3 regions of the Peribacillus sp. SIMBA_075 genome follow, and region 2 is predicted to be linked to each of the others. Evidence: riboswitches for the same ligand, from Rfam matches in the RefSeq annotation. Region 2 holds a riboswitch; each other region holds the start of a gene.

Region 1 (6,207 bases), on a different contig from region 2:
ATTCCTCAAATTGCTCATTGTGGTCCCGGAAATCACAGGCCTCCGTCGTGCATCCTGGCGTCATGTCTTTTGGATAAAAATATAAAACAATGTATTTCCCCTTAAAATCCGATAGGGAAACCATTTCACCATTGTTTGCTGGGAGTTGAAAATCAGGTGCTTTTTCTCCAATTTTAACAGTCATATTGAACCCTCCATTTCTTTCATTATGGTAAGAGTACCCAATAATCGAAAGAAATACAACTTTCATTTATTCCTTCTTTCCTGATCTAAATCAATCACCGTCCGAATTACAAACGCGGCCGGGAGCGTATAGCCGATGAATGCCTGGATTGTCGCAATCATCCTGCCTACGCCTATCGGGGATATATCCCCATACCCTACAGAAAACATCGTCATCGCACTAAAATAAAAAGAAGTCTTCAGTTGCTCGTAAAAACTGCCGTCCAAACGATTGCCCATATCAAGAATCACTGAATGATTCTGAAGCTCGTATAATAAATAAATCAGTGCAAATCCAACTAATATCGTCGCATATAAATTGCCAAGCCACAGCATATCCTCCAGAGAAAACTTTTTTCCTCCCGACTCAACAAGAAATAAGGTACGAATGCTCATCACCATGCAAAAAATGATTCCTGCAATCAAGATGTAGAAAGTCATCCCCCACGCCCCATTTCAAAACGCCACTCCCTCTATACATACTCCCTGTCCAAACAATATATTCTTTCTTAGGGACAGACTTTATCCTTATCACTAACACATTCTAAACGCATTTGTCAGGAATTCGGGACCTTATCCCGAATCTTTTTCATGTTGACCCTTTTAGTCGGATATGTTAAGGTTGTCTAAATATTTATAATAATTTTTATTTTATAAATATTCGCCGCCTGCAATCAGTTTATCAGCAGGTTTTGTGAAATTTCATATGTGGAAATAGGTTCCTAATTTTCATTAGGATTAAAAGGGAAGCCCGGTGTAATTCCGGCACGGTCCCGCCACTGTAATGGGAATGTTAGCGCCATCCAATATGCCACTGATCAACGGATCGGGAAGGCCCGTCGCTAATGATATTCCCTAAGTCAGGAGACCTGCCTATTTCGACAACACTGTTTTAACCTACGGGAGATAGGGAGGTGTTAGGGACCTTATAATTGTAAGGGGCATTCTGCATGCCTCTTTATTTTAAGCATTTCTAACTTTCTCTTTTGACGGTTAGGGATGCTTTTTTATTGTTCAATTAAATGAATGTAGGAGGATGGGAATTTTGAAAAGCAGCAGTTTGGGTTACCCGCGAATCGGGGAAAATCGTGAATGGAAACGTACATTAGAAGCTTACTGGTCCGGTAAAATCGATGAAGCAGAATTTACGGCACAACTAAAAGCCATCCGTTTAGGCAACTTACAAAAACAGAAGAAACGAGGCATTGATATCATTCCTGCCAACGACTTCACTTTATATGATCAAATGCTGGATATGTCCGTCATGTTCGGTCTTGTTCCTGAACGTTATTCAGCCTATGAAGGCGGATGCGTTCCCCTTTCCGTTTATTATTCAATGGCCCGTGGAAACAATGACGAAGTCGCTTCCGAAATGACGAAATGGTTCAATACGAACTATCACTATATTGTCCCTGAATTAAACCTGTCACAGCTGACTTTAACAGAAAATAAACCACTTGCAGCATATCGGGAGGCCAAGGAAAAGCTAGGGATTGAAACGAAACCCGTGTTGATCGGACCTTATACTTTCATCTCCCTTTCCAAAGGCTTCAATAAAAAAGATATCCCTGGCATCATCCTGAGCCTACTTCCCCTTTACACGCAAATCCTTCAAGAGTTGGAGCAAGAAGGCGTGAAGTGGGTTCAAATGGACGAACCTTCTCTTGTTTCATCCATTTCCAAAGATGATATGCAAACTGTTACTTACCTCTATGAAAAACTGAATGAAGCAGCACCAAACCTGAACATCATGCTACAAACATACTTTGATGCCGTGGAGCATTACCAAGAAGTCATCGAATTACAAGTCCAAGGAATCGGTCTTGATTTTGTACATGATAAAGGGAGGAATCTAAGTAATCTTGAAGCATTCGGTTTCCCGAAGGACAAAGTGCTTGCTGCAGGTGTGATTGACGGAAAAAACATTTGGCTATCTGATTTATCAAAAAAAATCCAATTGATTGAGACTCTTAAGAAAAAGGTAGCTGAAGACCAAATCTGGCTTCAGCCCTCTTGTTCCCTGCTTCATGTCCCAGTGACCGTTCGTAATGAAACCGCCCTTTCAAAAGAAGTGAAAGAGGCCCTCGCTTTCGCTGATGAGAAACTTGAGGAAATCATACTCTTGGTCAAAGGGAATAATCAAGGCTTTGAAGCAATCGCCGAAAAAGTCGATGCTAATAAATTTACGGTTCAAACGTTAGCAAGTTCAAATGCACGGAATCATGGGAATGTACAATCCAATGTCGAAAAGGTTAAAACCAGGAACGTCGGCCGTCAGCTTCCATTTAAAGAACGTTACCAAAAACAACAGGAATTTTTCAAATTGCCTTTTCTTCCTTCGACTACGATCGGCAGCTTTCCACAGACATTTGAAGTTAAACAAGCACGTGGGAAATTCAAAAGAGGAGAATGGACCGCTTCCCAATATGAAACATTCGTTAACGAAGAAATCGGCAGGTGGATTGATATCCAAGAAGAAATCGGCTTGGATGTTCTTGTACACGGGGAATTCGAACGGACGGATATGGTTGAATACTTCGGCCATAAGTTAGGCGGATTCGTCTTTCTAGAAAAGGGCTGGGTACAATCCTATGGGTCCCGCTGCGTGAAACCACCAGTCATCTACGGCGACATCGATTTCATCGAACCGATGACAGTCAGGGAAAGTGTATACGCACAATCACTGACGAACAAGACGGTAAAGGGCATGCTAACAGGTCCTGTCACGATTTTGAACTGGTCATTTGTCCGTGATGATATTTCCAGGGAGAATGTTTGCTACCAACTGGCACTTGCTTTGGAAAAAGAAGTCATTGCATTGGAATCGGCTGGAATCAAAATGATCCAAGTTGATGAGCCTGCACTTAGGGAAGGTCTGCCATTGAAAAAAACCGATCGCGATGAGTATTTGAACTGGGCTGTTAATTCGTTCTTGATATCCACATCAAGCGTCGAGGATACAACCCAAATTCACACGCATATGTGCTATTGCGACTTCAACAGTTTCATGGATGTCATCTCCTCCCTTGATGCCGATGTAATTTCCATCGAAACATCCCGTAGCCATGGAGAGCTTGCTTCCGCATTCGAAGAAAGGACATACGAAAAAGGTATTGGCCTTGGTGTGTATGATATTCACAGCCCGCGTGTGCCGGCAGTGGACGAAATGGTCGATATGATTGAACGGGGCATCAAGGTACTGGATAAAGACCAGTTTTGGATCAATCCCGACTGCGGCCTGAAAACAAGGGGTATCCCGGAAACCGTCGCTTCCCTGAAAAACATGGTCGAAGCAGCAAAAATCGTCCGTGAAAACCTTTTAGCTAAACCAAAAGCTTATGATTGAAAAGAACGTTGCCCATCCAACACAGCAGTCACGGACATTTTTAACCGACCTTGTTTTTCCACCGGATACAAATCATCACAATACCATCTTTGGCGGAAAGGTAATGGCCTATGTTGATAAAATAGCCTGCATTTCAGCTATGCGCCATTGTCGAAAACCCGTTGTGACCGCTTCAAGCGACTCTTTTGATTTTTTGGCCCCCATCAAGACAGGGGATGCGATCAACCTTGAAGCTTATATCACCTGTGCACATCGCACATCAATGGAGGTATTCGTGAAAGTGGAGCGTGAGAACCTATTAACAGGTGAAAAACAGCTTACGGCACGCGCTTTTTTAACGATGCTGGCCATTGATGAAGACGGTAAGCCGACAAACGTACCTCAGGTCATTCCGGAAACGGAAGAGGAAAAGCAGCAATATGTTCAAGCACAAGCAAGATATATTGAAAGAAAGAATAAACGCAAATAAACAAAAAAACCCTTCAACATGAATGCTGTTGAAGGGGCTCTTTTAGTTTCCTGCCCCGCGGTACCTCTTCACTCCCTGATTCCATATGAAAACGGATATCACGAAAAAGGCAACCCCAATTACAGGTGTGGCAAATGCATATGCATACCACTCTTCTTTTCTAAGGAAATAAGATGCAGGATAAACACCAACAAACGCGAATGGCAATACCCATGTAAGGACAAAACGAATGACCTTATTATAAATATCAACAGGATAGCGCCCGTAGTTCCCGATATTGTACATCATTGGCATGATGGATGTTTTCGCATCCGACCAGAACCCAATGCTTGCTATCGCAACGAATATGGCTGCATAAGCAAGGGCCCCGCCTATTGCAAAAATGATGAAAAGAATCGGGTCATACCACGCAAGCTGCAGATCCAATGAAATCCCCGAATAAAATATAATGATCAAACCGGTCACAACACCAAATAACGCTTCTAGCTCGATTCTTTCTAAAATGACTTGAAACAGGCTATGTATCGGTCTTGTTAATATCCGGTCCATTTCACCTTTGACGATATAGCGGTCATTAAAATCCCAGATGTTGAAAAAGGCAGAAAAAAGGGCGAATGGGATAAGGAAGAATCCATAAATGAATATGATTTCTTCACGGCTCCAGCCGCTTAAAAACTGGGTATGTCCAAAAACGACTAATATAAATACCAGGTTCACGACCTGATTCAGCAGATCGGATAGGATTTCCATGAAGAAATCTGCTCTATATTGCAATCTTGTTTTCATATATTGACTCACATATTGAAAAAACATCGATACATAAAACATCCCGTCAACCTCCTTGAATAATCAGCTGTTTTTTTGCGACTATCCATAAAAGCTGAATCGGTATTATGAGAATGATGCACCAAATTAACTGCTGTAAAAGCGCCATGCCAATTTCGCCTGAACTGTACCCGTTCGTAAAAATCATGCTTGGTACATAGCTGATCCCTTGAAATGGCAAATATTTCATCACTCCCTGCGCCCATATCGGATAAAAACTGATGGGCAGCAGCAGACCGGAAAACAAATCAATGATAACCCTTTTAGCCCGGATCAATCCGGCATTATTATATAAGAAAAAGGTAGTGATTCCTGTCAATAAGTTAATTTGTGAATTGATGATGAAACTGAACAGCAAGGAAATGCCGAATATCCCCCACGTAGCCGGTTCATGCGGCAATTCTATAGGAAAAATGAAAGCTACCAGCAGCATTCCGGGAATCGAGAAGAAGAAGAATCGGAATATCCCTTCCCCAAGCCCTTGCATCGTTTTCATGCCTAAATAGTTATAAGGCCGGATCATTTCAATGGCGACCTTGCCGTCCTTGATCTCAGTGGCGATTTCGCGGTCAATATTATTGAAATAAAAGGCGCGCGCCATCCATGCAACCGCGACATATGTTGTCATCTGTATACTTGAAAGTCCTTCGATGGAGCTTTTTTCTCCATATATTGCATTCCATAAGAAATAATAAGCACCGATATTAATGCTATAAATTAAAATGCCGGTATAATAATCCGTTCGATACGCAAGCATCATCAAAAAACGCATGCGGATCATTGCAAGATACTTCCCCATTGCCCTCCCCCTTCTTGATAGACACGTTGTTTCTTAATGATAAGAGAGTCAGACAGTGCCTTCTTCGTAAATATTGCGAACAATCTCTTCAATGGACGTTTCATGGATTTTGATGTCCTTTATTTTAAAATGAGATACGACAGCTGAAACAAGCTGTGAAATATGATCACTTTCTTCTTTCAACAGAGCAATGTATGTTTGATTTTTCTCATCATAAACCCAGTTTGCGGTAAATGGGAGCGCTAATGATTGCAATTCCTTCAATGCAATCGGCTCGATGAATTGAAAATGGATCTGTTTTTCCTCAGCCCAATTATCTTTCAAACTCTGCAATTCCCCATCATAAATGATCTGTCCTTCATCAAGCATGATTACGCGTTCACATAATGCCTCAATGTCTCCTAAATCATGGGTAGTCAAAAGGATTGTCGTATTATATTTCTCATTGATTTCTTTCAGGAACTCGCGAATCTTCATCTTCACGAGTACGTCAAGGCCTATTGTCGGCTCATCCAGGAACAGCAAAGGCGGATTGTGGATCAATGC
Region 2 (6,207 bases):
TCACCACTTGTCGCCATCATATTCATGACAATCGTTGCAGTTACCACGGGAGCTACGGTGCGTACGGTTGGGGATATGGGGCAATTGACTGAAGCCCTTCCGATGTTCATGCTTCCAGACATCCCTTTGACCTTCGAAACTTTGGCGATCATTTTCCCTTATTCCATAGCCCTTGCGTTTGTCGGGTTGCTTGAATCATTATTGACCGCTCAAATAGTCGATGAGATGACTGACACGGACAGTAATAAAAATAAGGAAGCCAAAGGCCAAGGAATTTCGAATATCATTGCCGGATGTTTTGGCGGAATGGCAGGATGTGCGATGATCGGCCAATCCGGTATCAACATTAAATCGGGAGGAAGGGGCCGGCTTTCCACTTTTGTAGCTGGCGCATTTCTTATGGTATTAATCGTGGTATTGAATGATGTCCTTGTTAAAATACCGATGGCTGCCCTTGTCGCAGTCATGATCATGGTTTCAATCGGGACCTTTGACTGGTCTTCCCTAAAGCGGCTCACTAAAGCTCCAAAGACGGATGCAGCAGTGATGATCGTGACGGTCCTCATTGTTCTTTATACACATGACTTATCTAAAGGGGTATTTGCTGGAGTGCTCTTGAGCATGATTTTCTTCTCGGCTAAAATTTCTAAAGTGGCTGTTGAGAAAACGGAAGACATCCATGCTAAGAAAATCATTTATCGTATCAGCGGACAAATATTTTTCGCTTCGGTTCAGGACTTTGTTTCTAAGTTCGATTTCAAGGAAAAAGCCGAAACGGTCATCATCGATTTTTCCCATTCTAAAATATGGGATGCTTCTGCAGTCGGTGCTGTTGATACGGTTGTCCTTAAATATCAGTTTCAGGGTACACCTGTCCAGGTGCAAGGCCTGGACGAGGAGAGTTCGTTATTGCTTGAAAAACTCGCCACCTCAGAAAGTAAAATATCTTGAAAAAGTATAATTCTGCTGAATAGAAACTTTTCAAACCGACAAAATAGATAACATGAAATATTTCCTTTTGAAAGGAGCGAAAAGCATGACATCCGATCAGGATTATACAGCAGCGAATCTGTCACCAGATTTATTGAATGAACTGAAAAGCTTTGAAAGCAAACTTGGCGAGGAAGCCAATAAAGAACTGATTGTCATCGCCTATGAAAAAGAAAAGGAAACCTTAAATTAAAAAAAAAGACTCAAACACCTTTAAATGGATGGTTGAGTCTTTTTTTGATGTACAGAAAAGGGGGCCCAAAGTATTGAATGGGCACCCCTTTTCCAATATTATTTACTGAATACGTCCGTTAAAACCGGAACGATTTGTTTTTTACGCGATACAACGCCCTCTAAGACGGCAATGTTATTGTTTAATGAAACGTCATATGCCTTTTCCACTGCATCAGCCGCTTTTCCAAGAGCCAAGGCCACAGAATCATTGGTCAAGATATCCGTTACGACGAATAGGAATAAATCCAATTCCTTCACAGCGATGACCGATTCAATGGCTGCTTCTATTTCAGCTTGCTTAGCAAGAACTTCGTTCGGATCTACAGCATTGACCTGAGCTATCTCAACTTTAGCCATTCCCATGGAGAATTCTTTTGCATCAAGAGTGATTAACTGGGCAATCGTCTTGTCGCTCAAGTCAGCTCCCGCCTTCAACATTTCCAAGCCATATGTTTCAGCGTTTACTCCCGCAATATCAGCCAGTTCCATAGCTGCTGCAACGTCTTGCTCTGTGCATGTCGGGGATTTGAACAATAAAGAATCGGAAATTATGGCAGATAGCATAAGTCCGGCGATCGCTTTAGGGACTTCAATGCCGTTTTCTTTATAGATTTTATTTAAAATCGTTGCCGTACAGCCAACTGGCTCCGCACGGTAATATAAAGGATCGCTTGTTTCAAAGTTAGCGATACGGTGATGGTCGATAACTTCCAACACACGGACTTGGTCAATATCTTCTGCACTTTGCTGGCGTTCGTTGTGGTCGACCAGAATCACGCCATCCGCTTCCCCTGCCACTTTTTCCACAAGGCGGGGAGCTTCGAATTTGAATTGGTCCAACGCATATTGAGTTTCACCATTCACTTCACCCAGACGAACTGGTTCAGCGTTGATACCTAGTTGCTTTTTAAGATCTGCATAAGCGATTGCTGAACAGATTGTGTCTGTATCCGGGTTTTTATGTCCAAAAACTAATACTTTTTCCAAGATTTTAACCCCTTTTTCATAAATATTTTTCCGCGAATCCCCTCATCGCAATAAGGGAGACCCACCTTTACTATACACTTTATTTTAACACAAAATCCCGTAAATTCAGTGCTCGAATTACCCATTCCCCAATAAAATCTTTCATTCTCAATCCCTCTACCTTCACTTTGTCAATAGATAAGGGTTGGTTTTTCTCAAATATATTAGTTGAATTATCATCGTATATGGCTTACGATAATATAAGCAGAAATACTAGATATTGATTACACAAACAATACTAATAACTATATATAGAATATTTTATAATCCAAGGTGCCAGTGATGGCTGAAAAGGGAATCCGGTGTAAACCCGGAACTGTCCCCGCAACTGTAAATGTGACGAAATGAGAAACCACTGTATAGCTCTCTCTATACGGGAAGGACTCAAAGTAGGATGATCATGAGTCAGGAGACCTGCCTTGATTTTTTCATGTTTCTTATTCTTCGGGGATTGAGATGATGAAACGATAGTATAATGGCTATTTTTTCATGGTTCCTTTATTCTATCGTTTGATTCGCTCAATCCATTTGGGCGGTTTTTTTATTTTAGCGGAAGTTTACAAGGAGGATTATTAATGACTCAAACATATAACTCTACCATAAGCGAAAATGACACCGAAACGAATTCAATCCAGCTTGAGATGTTATCAAAGGAATTCGAAGGCCGTCTCGATATGGAAAAGTTCAAAAAGCGTTTTATAAAATGGCTTGATCGCAAAAGTGACTCAACCGATGAACAGGCATCAAAAAAACTGATTCAGCTCGCTCTTGAAAGTGTGGATATAGATGCTCCCGATTGGACGTTCGTTGCTGCAGCAGAACTATTGAATACGATGTATAGGGATGCACAGGCAAATCGAGGTTATGAAGGCATGAGTTATGGCCCATTCTATGAACTGATCACGGAACTCTCGCAACTTTCAGAAGGCCAGCGTTATCCCATTTATAAATCAGAACTGCTAGCTTCTTATACGAAAGCGGAAATTGAGGAATTGGGTTCGGTGATCGACCCGGAAAAGGATAAATTATTTTCTTACATAGGCATTTACTTATTAAACGATCGCTACCTAGCCCGCCCAAAAAAAGACAAGGTCTACGAACTGCCTCAAGAGCGCTTCATGATCATCGCGATGGAAATCATGCGAATGGAAAAAACGGAGCATCGTCTTCAACTAATAAAAGAAGCTTACTGGGCTATGTCCAACCTTTATATGACTGTTGCGACGCCTACTCTATCCAATGCAGGTAAAACGCATGGACAGTTAAGCTCTTGTTTTATCGACGCAATTGAGGATTCCATTGACGGCATCTATCTATCTAACTACGATGCTGCAAAAGTATCAAAATTCGGCGGCGGTGTAGGTCTTTACGTTGGTAAGATTCGTTCGCTTGGTTCTGATATCCGAGGTTTCTCTGGAAACAGTTCCGGCACGACTCCCTGGATCCGGCTATTCAACCAGACAGCTGTCAGTGTCGATCAATTGGGGCAACGTAAAGGTGCCATCGCGATTTACTTGGATGCCTGGCATAAAGATATTATGAGCTTTCTTGATTTGAAGACCCAAAACGGGGATGACAGATTAAAAGCCCATGATATTTTTACAGGTGTATGTATTCCTGATTTGTTCATGGAGGCTGTACGCGACAGAAAAGAATGGTATCTTTTCGATCCGCATACCATCAAACAAACCCTTGGATTCTCACTTGAAGATCTTTATGACGAGAAGAAAGGCGAAGGAAGCTTCAGGAATCATTATGCACTTGCTGTCGAGGCCGCAGAAAACGGTACACTTCCAAACTATAGCTTTGAAAAAATCAATGCGATGGACATCATGAAAAGCATCATGATTTCTCAATTAGAAGAAGGCGTACCATATATGTTCTACCGCGATGAAGTGAACCGGAAGAATCCGAATAAACATAAAGGCATGATTTATTGTTCTAACCTTTGTACGGAGATTGCTCAAAACTTAAGCCCTTCGACGATCACGGATGAATATGAAACAGAAGATGGAGATGTCGTTGTGGTCCGTAAAAGCGGCGATTTCGTTGTCTGCAACCTATCATCCATTAACTTGCCCCGTGCGGTGAGCAGCGATGTTTTGGAGAGGTTAATTCCCATTCAGATCCGGATGCTGGATAACGTCATTGATGTCAATAATCTTCCGGTCAAGCAAGCATCCATCTCGAACAAACGTTACCGGGCAATTGGTCTAGGAACGTTTGGATGGCATCATTTACTTGCCACTCAGAATATTTATTGGGAATCGGATGAGGCTGTTCACTATGCCGATGCTTTATACGAAAAGATCGCTTACTTAACAATCAAAGCATCCAACGAGTTGGCCAAGGAAAAGGGATCATACCCATATTTCGAAGGATCCGATTGGCATACAGGGGAATATTTCGAACTTCGTGACTATACAGATCAAAAATGGATGGATTTAAAAGCAGATGTGCAGGAGCACGGTACCCGTAATGGATATTTAATGGCTATTGCCCCCAATTCATCGACTGCTAAAATCGGTAATTCAACGGATGGAATCGATCCTTTGTATGAAATTGAATTTTACGAGGAAAAGAAAAACTTCAAATTCAAGGTGACCGCACCAGGATTGACGCCAAATACGTATGAATATTATAAAAAGACCCGCTTTAATTTGGACCAACTGGAGAGCATCAGGCAAAATGCAGCCCGCCAACGCCATATTGACCAAGCAATCAGCTTTAATCTGTATGTACACAACACAATCAAAGCGAAGGTCCTATTGGATATCCATTTAACGGCGTGGGAATCCGGGTTGAAATCAACGTATTATGTTCGTTCGACTTCTTCCGAATATGACAATGCCTGCGAAAGCTGTTCTAGTTAACGACGATCAAACCCTTAGTAATCTATTCTTAAAGGAGTTTTCACGAATGACCAATCATATAAAAAAGATCCGGATGCTGGAACCAACGCATCCAACTAAAGCGACCGGTGTTTTCAAAGGAGAAGCTTCAGGCTTTCTCCTTTGGAACGATATTCAGTATGAGAAATTCTATGATACCTATACACAGCTCATCAATAACTTTTGGAAGCCTTCAAGCGTGAACATGATTCAGGATAAAAAGCAGTGGGGAGAATTGGACGAAGATATCCAGGACGCTTTTCTTGATATCCTTACGATGATTGCTGGAATGGACAGTCTACAAACGCCTACTTTAGTAGAAATCCTTCGGTATATAAAGGATCCTGCGGCAAAAGCTATCCTGGCAAACATGGCCCAGCAGGAATCCATCCATAATGAATCCTATTCCTATATCCTTGCTTCCCTGATACCGGTAGGCAAGCAAAAACAGCTTTTCGACCGCATTAAAGAACATCCGGAAGTGATTAAGCGTAATCAACCGATCGTGGATGCCTATCAAAAGTTTGTGGACGATCCAAGCCCTCAGCATTTATTCGAGGCACTGATCCATTCAACGAACCTCGAAGGGATTTATTTCTATCTGGCTTTCGCCTTCTATTATAATTTAGGACGCCAGAACCTTATGACCGGCTCGGCGACGATGATATCCTATATCCATCGCGATGAAATGGTCCATTTCGATTTCATTGGAATGCTCGTTCAAATCTTGATGTATGAATATCCAGAGTTAAATAATGAAGAAAACACGAAATTCATCTATAAAACGATTGAAAAAGCCGTCGAACTCGAAAAGGAATGGTCTGAGTATATGCTTGAAGATATCCAAACCAAAGCCGACCTCGATTTGGAAGAGTTCAATGAATACATCGAATATATCGCCAACAAACGGCTTCGCATGCTAGGCCTTGAAAACTTGTATAAAGAGTATAGTGAAAACCCGATGCCTTGGATCAAAACGTTCGATGATGAATCCATCGGCCTTACCAAAACCGATTTCTTCGAACAGAAGTCAAGGACCTACAGTCAAGTAAATGCCAGCAATGGA
Region 3 (6,207 bases), on a different contig from region 2:
CTATGGATAGCAAGCAATCAAAAAATGAATCTTCAGAAATTGCTGGAAGAATATATGATGTCAGTGATTATAAACGGGAAGATGCTGTATCTTCGGGATTGGCTACAACCCACGAACAAGTCTCGGATACTTATGCGGAAGGCGAGATAAAAGCAGTCATTGATGATGTAAATGGAAAGGATATTGAGATTAAAAAAGAAGGATCCGAGGAAGAAGGCAAATGAAGTGATTTTATTTTTTAGGAACAAGAATTATCGACTGAAATTTTAGAAAATATTGATTTAAACCCCTAGCTTTTTAAGCTAGGGGATATCTAATTAATAAATTCTTTCTCTCTCCATTTTTCGAAGTAACTCTTCCTTCGTTCTTGGGACAAGGTCCTTTTCTGCGGGTATCCTTGATTGAAGAAGGGCTTGAAACATTTCAAAAACCCACGGCTTTTCCAGATGTGCTCTCATTAGAATGTCTTCATCAAGAAAAACGGATACAGGGTCCCCTTGGTATATGACCTTCCCATCGTTCATGACAACGACTTCATCAGCCCATTGATAGGCCAAATTAACATCATGGGTTGATAGAATTATCGTTTTGTCAGGATGGTGAATACTGTCCAGCAGAGACATGATCTGTCGGGAGAAATAAGGATCCAATCCAGCGGTAGGCTCGTCCAAGAGCCAGACATCGGGTTCCATGGCTAGTACGCCTGCAATGGCGACACGTTTTTTTTGCCCTAAGCTCAAAAAATGGGTGGGTCTGTCCTTTAATTCCGTTACTTCCGTTTGAGCCATCGCCCATTGTACTTTCTCGCGGACTACGTTTCTTTCCCATCCTAAATTCATCGGTCCAAACGAAATATCCTGTTGCACATTAGCGGAAAAAAGCTGAGAATCAGGATCTTGAAAAACGATCCCGACTTGTTTTCTTAATGATAATAATGCTTTACGGTCATATTTAATTTTCTTGCCCTTATATCTGATGGTTCCTGATGTTGGTTGTAAAAGACCGTTTAAATGGAGGAACAGAGTCGATTTGCCGGCTCCATTATTGCCTAATAATGCAATCTTTTTACCTTGTTGAACCGTTAGTGAAAGATCTTTTATAGCGAACGTTCCATCTGGGAATTGATGGGTGAGGCCCTCTATATTAAAAATATGCTCTTCCATTTTTGAATTGCCTCCAATTTACATATATCCATAAATAAAGATTAAGCTTCCTAGTATGATAATGGCGATCAGCCAATTGCGGGAGGAATAGGTGTAAGTATCATCGATAAATGATAGGTTTTCCTGATATCCTCTTGCATTCATGGCCATCGTCAATTGCGCAGAGCGCTGGAATACTCCCAAAAATAATGATGAGATTAGTAACCCGAGAGAGCGAATGCCTTGCCTTATCGAGCCATATCCAAGTCGTGAAGCTTGTGATAGGTGAATGGCCAAAGCTGTATCTAAAAAAATAAAGATGAAGCGATAGGTCAATTCTATTAAATCGATCAATAAAGACGGCAATTTAAGTTTCCGCAGCACGGATAGAATGACGGTAATGGGTGTTGTTAAGGTTAAGAAATATAAACAGCTTATACTGGCAAATACGACAGTGATCAAATTGATCACTGTACCAATGCTGTCATCGCTGATGAATATTTGCCAGTTTCCGGCTTTCCAAGACCACCATATATTGGATATTGAAGTGGGTTTGCTTGTAAAAGAAAAAAGGATTGTAATTGTACCTGATAATATAAAGAACCCCGGTAGTAAGAGTAATTTCAGATAATAAGAAAGTGGGATTCTTGCCGCAAAAATGATTAAAGCACTCATCACCGTAAAAGTGATGAGCGAAACGGCCATATCCCTTACAGTTAAGGAAAAAAGCAAAAGGGAGAGTGCAAAAATCATTTTTTCCAACGGATGTTCATCCTTTAGCCCATTGAAATAGGCATATTTATCAATGAGTAACATGCTTGGATTCTTCGGGCATGGCTTGTTTGGCTTGCTTATTCCTTTGTCTCATTACGCCAATGAAATATCCAATGAAACCAGCTCCGATTGCAGCTTGCAGCGCAAATAATAAGCTTTCTGTTTCTGCACCTGGTGGCTCCCAAATACTGTTGAACCATGGCTTATATTCCGGATGGATATTTGTGATGGCTTCTTCAGCTTCGCCGTCGGCACCGCCAAATTCCGTTCCTTGTTGGGTGATTAACGGTATGGTAGCAAGAATGACAACCAGGAAAAGCAGCAGTAAACTTTTTTTCATATTAACGGGCCTCCTTAGATAAAACTCGCAGCAATTTCAATTCGCCTAGATTGTATTTTTTTAAGAAATTCATCACAACGACTGTCAATAATCCCTCGCTGATTGCCAAGGGAATTTGGGTCAGGGCAAAAATCCCTGCAAACTTAGTGAATGAGGCCATGAATCCCCCTACCTCGGATGGAAAAGCAAGAGCAAGTTGAACGGAAGTTACCACATAGGTTCCTAAATCTCCAAAAGCAGCTGCCAAGAAAACGGCAAGAGAAAAAGACCACCCCAATTTAGTTGCGCCCTTGAAGACAAAGTAAGAAATGAACGGTCCGCATACTGCCATGGAAAATGCATTGGCCCCTAATGTCGTCAACCCTCCGTGAGCCAGTAATACAGCTTGAAATAACAGTACGATGGAACCCACGACACTCATGGCCAATGGTCCGAATAATATGGAACCCAAACCAACTCCTGTAGGGTGTGAAGAACTTCCCGTAACGGAAGGAATCTTCAGGGCCGATAATATGAATACAAATGCTCCCGATAGGCCGAGTATCATTTTTGTTTCTGGGTTTTCCTTTACTTTGGACCTAATCGACCGGTAACCCAAGATTAAAAATGGAAGGATAATGGCCCACCAGAATATGGCCCATTCAATCGGTAAAAATCCCTCCATAATATGCATGGCCATAGCACGTTTTGGTACAAGAAGCAATAAAATGACAAAATAAAGAATTTTCCAATTGTCTTTTTTCATTCTTTCTCCTTTCAACACTTTTAATTTTTTCTAATCAAGGCTTTTAGAAGAAAAGCGGCGCCCAACATAAAAAGCACTTCTCTAAAAAAGAAAGAAGTGCGTAATGAACAGGAATTCCATAGCATAAACCAACCACGGGCTATTCTGCCTGATCCGCACACCCATCCTCGTAGGCTGAAACAGTTTCACGCTTCATGGCAGGTCTCCTGGCTTTGGTTCATCATCCCATTACATCCTTCCCATCTCATTTGACAGTGGATTAACCTTAAGGCAATAGGACTTCCCTTTACAGTGGCGGGACCGCTCCGGATTTTCACCGGCTTCCCTTTTAAGCTGAATTTCCGAGAAAATTCAACACCATAAAACTTATGTAATTATTTTGAAAAATCTCGTATAGTTTATCATAAAGAAATAATTCCAGCTACACTCTCTTTTTTTTTTTTAGGCTAATAACGCAGAGAAGCGAGGCATGGTGCTGGATTTACCCTATTAAACTTTTCTAAACAGTCGGAATAAACTTTGAATTTTGCTAAAGTTGTTATATGATAGATAAAGTTAGCTAGAAATGTATAATAAAACCAAATATTTCATTTTAAAAGTGCTCTTGTGTGAATTATCAAGGGATAATAGGGAAATCGGTGAAAATCCGATGCAGCCCCCGCTACTGTAAACGCTGATGAAATTGTCGATGACCACTGGCTTAATGCCGGGAAGGGACAAAGTAAAATGAAGCGTAAGCCAGGAAACCTGCTTTTGAAATTGTATGATACTTTTCGGAGGGAAAGGTAGAAGGACTATGACGATTTTGGGAGATTCAGCATATTTGCCGAAGGCTCCTCATTCATATAGTTTTTTTAAAACCTTAACTCTTATGTTAAGGTTTTTTATTTTGCCTTTTCCCTGAACTCAGGAGGAAGAAGATGACTACTTGGAACTTGCAGGGTACTAATACGCATCTGTTGATTTGCAATGGAAGCAGTTGCATGAAAAAAGGCGGGGAAGAAGTAACCCAAGCGATTCGCGATGAAATTACTTCAAAGGGACTGGATATGAAAGTTCATACAACCAGGACACGCTGTAACGGAAGATGTAAGGACGCCTGCGTTGTAATTGAGTATCCCCAAGGGAGATGGTATCGGGTGGATACCCCAGATTACGGTCGGAAGATTGTAAGTAATATCGATGATGGGGAGTTTGTGCCACAGATGATCTACCAATTCAGTGATGGGGAAATGATCCCTAATCCAGATTTTCCTGCTCATACGGGTATTTCAAAGAACAAATCGTAAAAGGAGATGTCTTAATGAGTACTAACGGTAAATTATTCGTCGTGGGCTTTGGGCCAGGGAATTTTGAACACATTACCAAACGTGCTGTCGAAGCCCTTCAAGAAAGTGACTACATCATTGGTTATAAGACTTATGTTGAACTCATTCAGGGACTGCTTACAGATCAAACGATTATTAGTACGGGAATGACTGAAGAAGTATCACGTGCTCAGGAAGCAGTGAAACAAGCGGAGCTGGGAAAGAAAGTGGCTGTAATTTCCAGTGGTGATGCCGGAGTGTACGGGATGGCAGGGCTGGTTTATGAAGTATTGATTGAAAAAGGGTGGAAAGAAGATACTGGAGTGGGCATTGAAGTCATCCCTGGTATTTCTGCAATCAACTCTTGTGCGTCTTTACTTGGGGCACCTGTCATGCACGATTCGTGTACCATCAGCCTCAGTGATCATTTAACGCCTTGGGAACTTATCGCTAAAAGGGTGGAAGCTGCTGCAATGGCTGACTTTGTCATTGCCCTTTATAACCCGCGTAGCGGAAGGCGGACTAGGCAAATTGTAGAAACACAAAAAATTCTCCTTCGCTACCGTTCACCGGATACACCTGTCGGGTTGGTGAAAAGTGCTTATCGCGATCGGCAGGATATTGTCATAACCAATTTGAAAGATATGTTGAATCACGATATTGGAATGTTGACCACCGTCATTATTGGTAATTCATCTACCTTTTTATATGATGACAAAATCATCACACCAAGAGGTTATCAGAGGAAATATACATTGAATTCGGAAAAGCAAACATTGAAGCCGCATCAGCGTCTGCAAAAAGAAGCAGAACCGTGGGCATTAGATCAAGAAGCCGATTCCATGCAAGAAGCCTACGCTGAGCCTGATGGAGGGGTTGGATTACTTACAAAAGCACCAGAAAAGAAGGCGACTTCTTTTGAAATGGCGATGGAAGCCCTGTCTATAGTTAAGGGCCAAACCGTTCAGCAACCCATTAAGCCGTTTGTTCAGCAAAAAATGGAGTCGGTATTCGAACTTGCGGTCAGTCCAGGTGTGGCGAATAAACAATTCACTCCCAAACAAATGATGACACTTGCGGAAGTTGTCGGGGAAAAGGGATCGATGGAATACACGCCAAACCATAAGATCGTTTTAAAGATTCCGACAACGGATCCGGAAGTCATTACGGGGAAATTGCAATCAGCAAACTTTCTGTTATCGCCGATTGGAGATGTACTGACATTAAAAGCCTGTGATTTCTGTGATGGGGAAAAAGCGGAATCCATTCCTTTTGCGGATGAAATACACCGGGTGCTCGGCGGAATGAAAATGCCTAAGGAACTGAACATCGGTTTTAATGGGTGTGGAATGGCTTGTTATAGTGCTGTGATGGATGATATCGGGATTGTCTTCCGAAAAGGGAAGTTCGACTTATTTCTTGGAGCTAAACCGGTTGGAAGAACAGCCCATCCAGGTCAGCTGGTTGCTGAAGGCATTGAACCGGAACAGCTTGTTGAACTGATTACGGACATTGTCGGGGAGTATACGCAAAATGCCCATCCAAATGAGCGGCTTTTTAAATACTTCAAACGTGCAAAAAAGATACAGAGTTTTTCTTATCAGGACATTGCTCCCAAAATAAACATAGAGCCTGCGCCTTGTGAAGACTAATCAAGAGGGGGAAAGTAAATGAAAGCAGTTTTGTTCGTAGGACATGGAAGCCGCTTGGCTTCAGGAAACGAAGAAGTCCTTCATTTTATTAAAAATATGATTCCGGCAATGGATGACGGCTTTTTGGTAGAAACGTGCTTCTTGGAGTTTGCGGCACCGAATATATCTAAAGGCATTGATAATTGTGTAAAACGAGGAGCTACGGAAGTTATCGTCATACCAATCATTCTGTTGCATGCAGGACATT

Evidence for each region. Region 2 has a riboswitch for cobalamin ahead of SB775_RS14445 (ribonucleoside-diphosphate reductase subunit alpha). Riboswitches for the same ligand answer to the same signal wherever they lie in the genome.
Region 1: it holds a riboswitch for cobalamin, as region 2 does, so the genes downstream of both, metE (5-methyltetrahydropteroyltriglutamate--homocysteine S-methyltransferase) here and SB775_RS14445 (ribonucleoside-diphosphate reductase subunit alpha) in region 2, are expected to answer to the same signal.
Region 3: it holds a riboswitch for cobalamin, as region 2 does, so the genes downstream of both, SB775_RS11310 (energy-coupling factor ABC transporter permease) here and SB775_RS14445 (ribonucleoside-diphosphate reductase subunit alpha) in region 2, are expected to answer to the same signal.

Annotation. Positions count from the first base shown of each region.
Region 1 is NZ_JAWRYN010000057.1:4,849-11,055, forward strand. Features, by position in the region: gene bcp (thioredoxin-dependent thiol peroxidase) at 1-184, opposite strand, end outside; gene SB775_RS24780 (potassium channel family protein) at 247-663, opposite strand; cobalamin riboswitch at 922-1,113, shown strand; gene metE (5-methyltetrahydropteroyltriglutamate--homocysteine S-methyltransferase) at 1,259-3,568, shown strand; gene SB775_RS24790 (acyl-CoA thioesterase) at 3,561-4,037, shown strand; gene SB775_RS24795 (ABC transporter permease) at 4,080-4,865, opposite strand; gene SB775_RS24800 (ABC transporter permease) at 4,870-5,661, opposite strand; gene SB775_RS24805 (ABC transporter ATP-binding protein) at 5,710-6,207, opposite strand, start outside.
Region 2 is NZ_JAWRYN010000017.1:79,103-85,309, forward strand. Features, by position in the region: gene SB775_RS14430 (SulP family inorganic anion transporter) at 1-951, shown strand, start outside; gene SB775_RS14435 (hypothetical protein) at 1,037-1,183, shown strand; gene SB775_RS14440 (manganese-dependent inorganic pyrophosphatase) at 1,282-2,211, opposite strand; cobalamin riboswitch at 2,505-2,686, shown strand; gene SB775_RS14445 (ribonucleoside-diphosphate reductase subunit alpha) at 2,826-5,123, shown strand; gene SB775_RS14450 (ribonucleotide-diphosphate reductase subunit beta) at 5,170-6,207, shown strand, end outside.
Region 3 is NZ_JAWRYN010000011.1:129,845-136,051, reverse strand. Features, by position in the region: gene SB775_RS11330 (YozQ family protein) at 3-224, shown strand; gene SB775_RS11325 (energy-coupling factor ABC transporter ATP-binding protein) at 318-1,163, opposite strand; gene cbiQ (cobalt ECF transporter T component CbiQ) at 1,182-1,904, opposite strand; gene SB775_RS11315 (energy-coupling factor ABC transporter substrate-binding protein) at 1,945-2,256, opposite strand; gene SB775_RS11310 (energy-coupling factor ABC transporter permease) at 2,258-3,001, opposite strand; cobalamin riboswitch at 3,181-3,378, opposite strand; cobalamin riboswitch at 3,581-3,770, shown strand; gene SB775_RS11305 ((2Fe-2S) ferredoxin domain-containing protein) at 3,922-4,290, shown strand; gene cobJ (precorrin-3B C(17)-methyltransferase) at 4,305-5,960, shown strand; gene SB775_RS11295 (sirohydrochlorin chelatase) at 5,979-6,207, shown strand, end outside.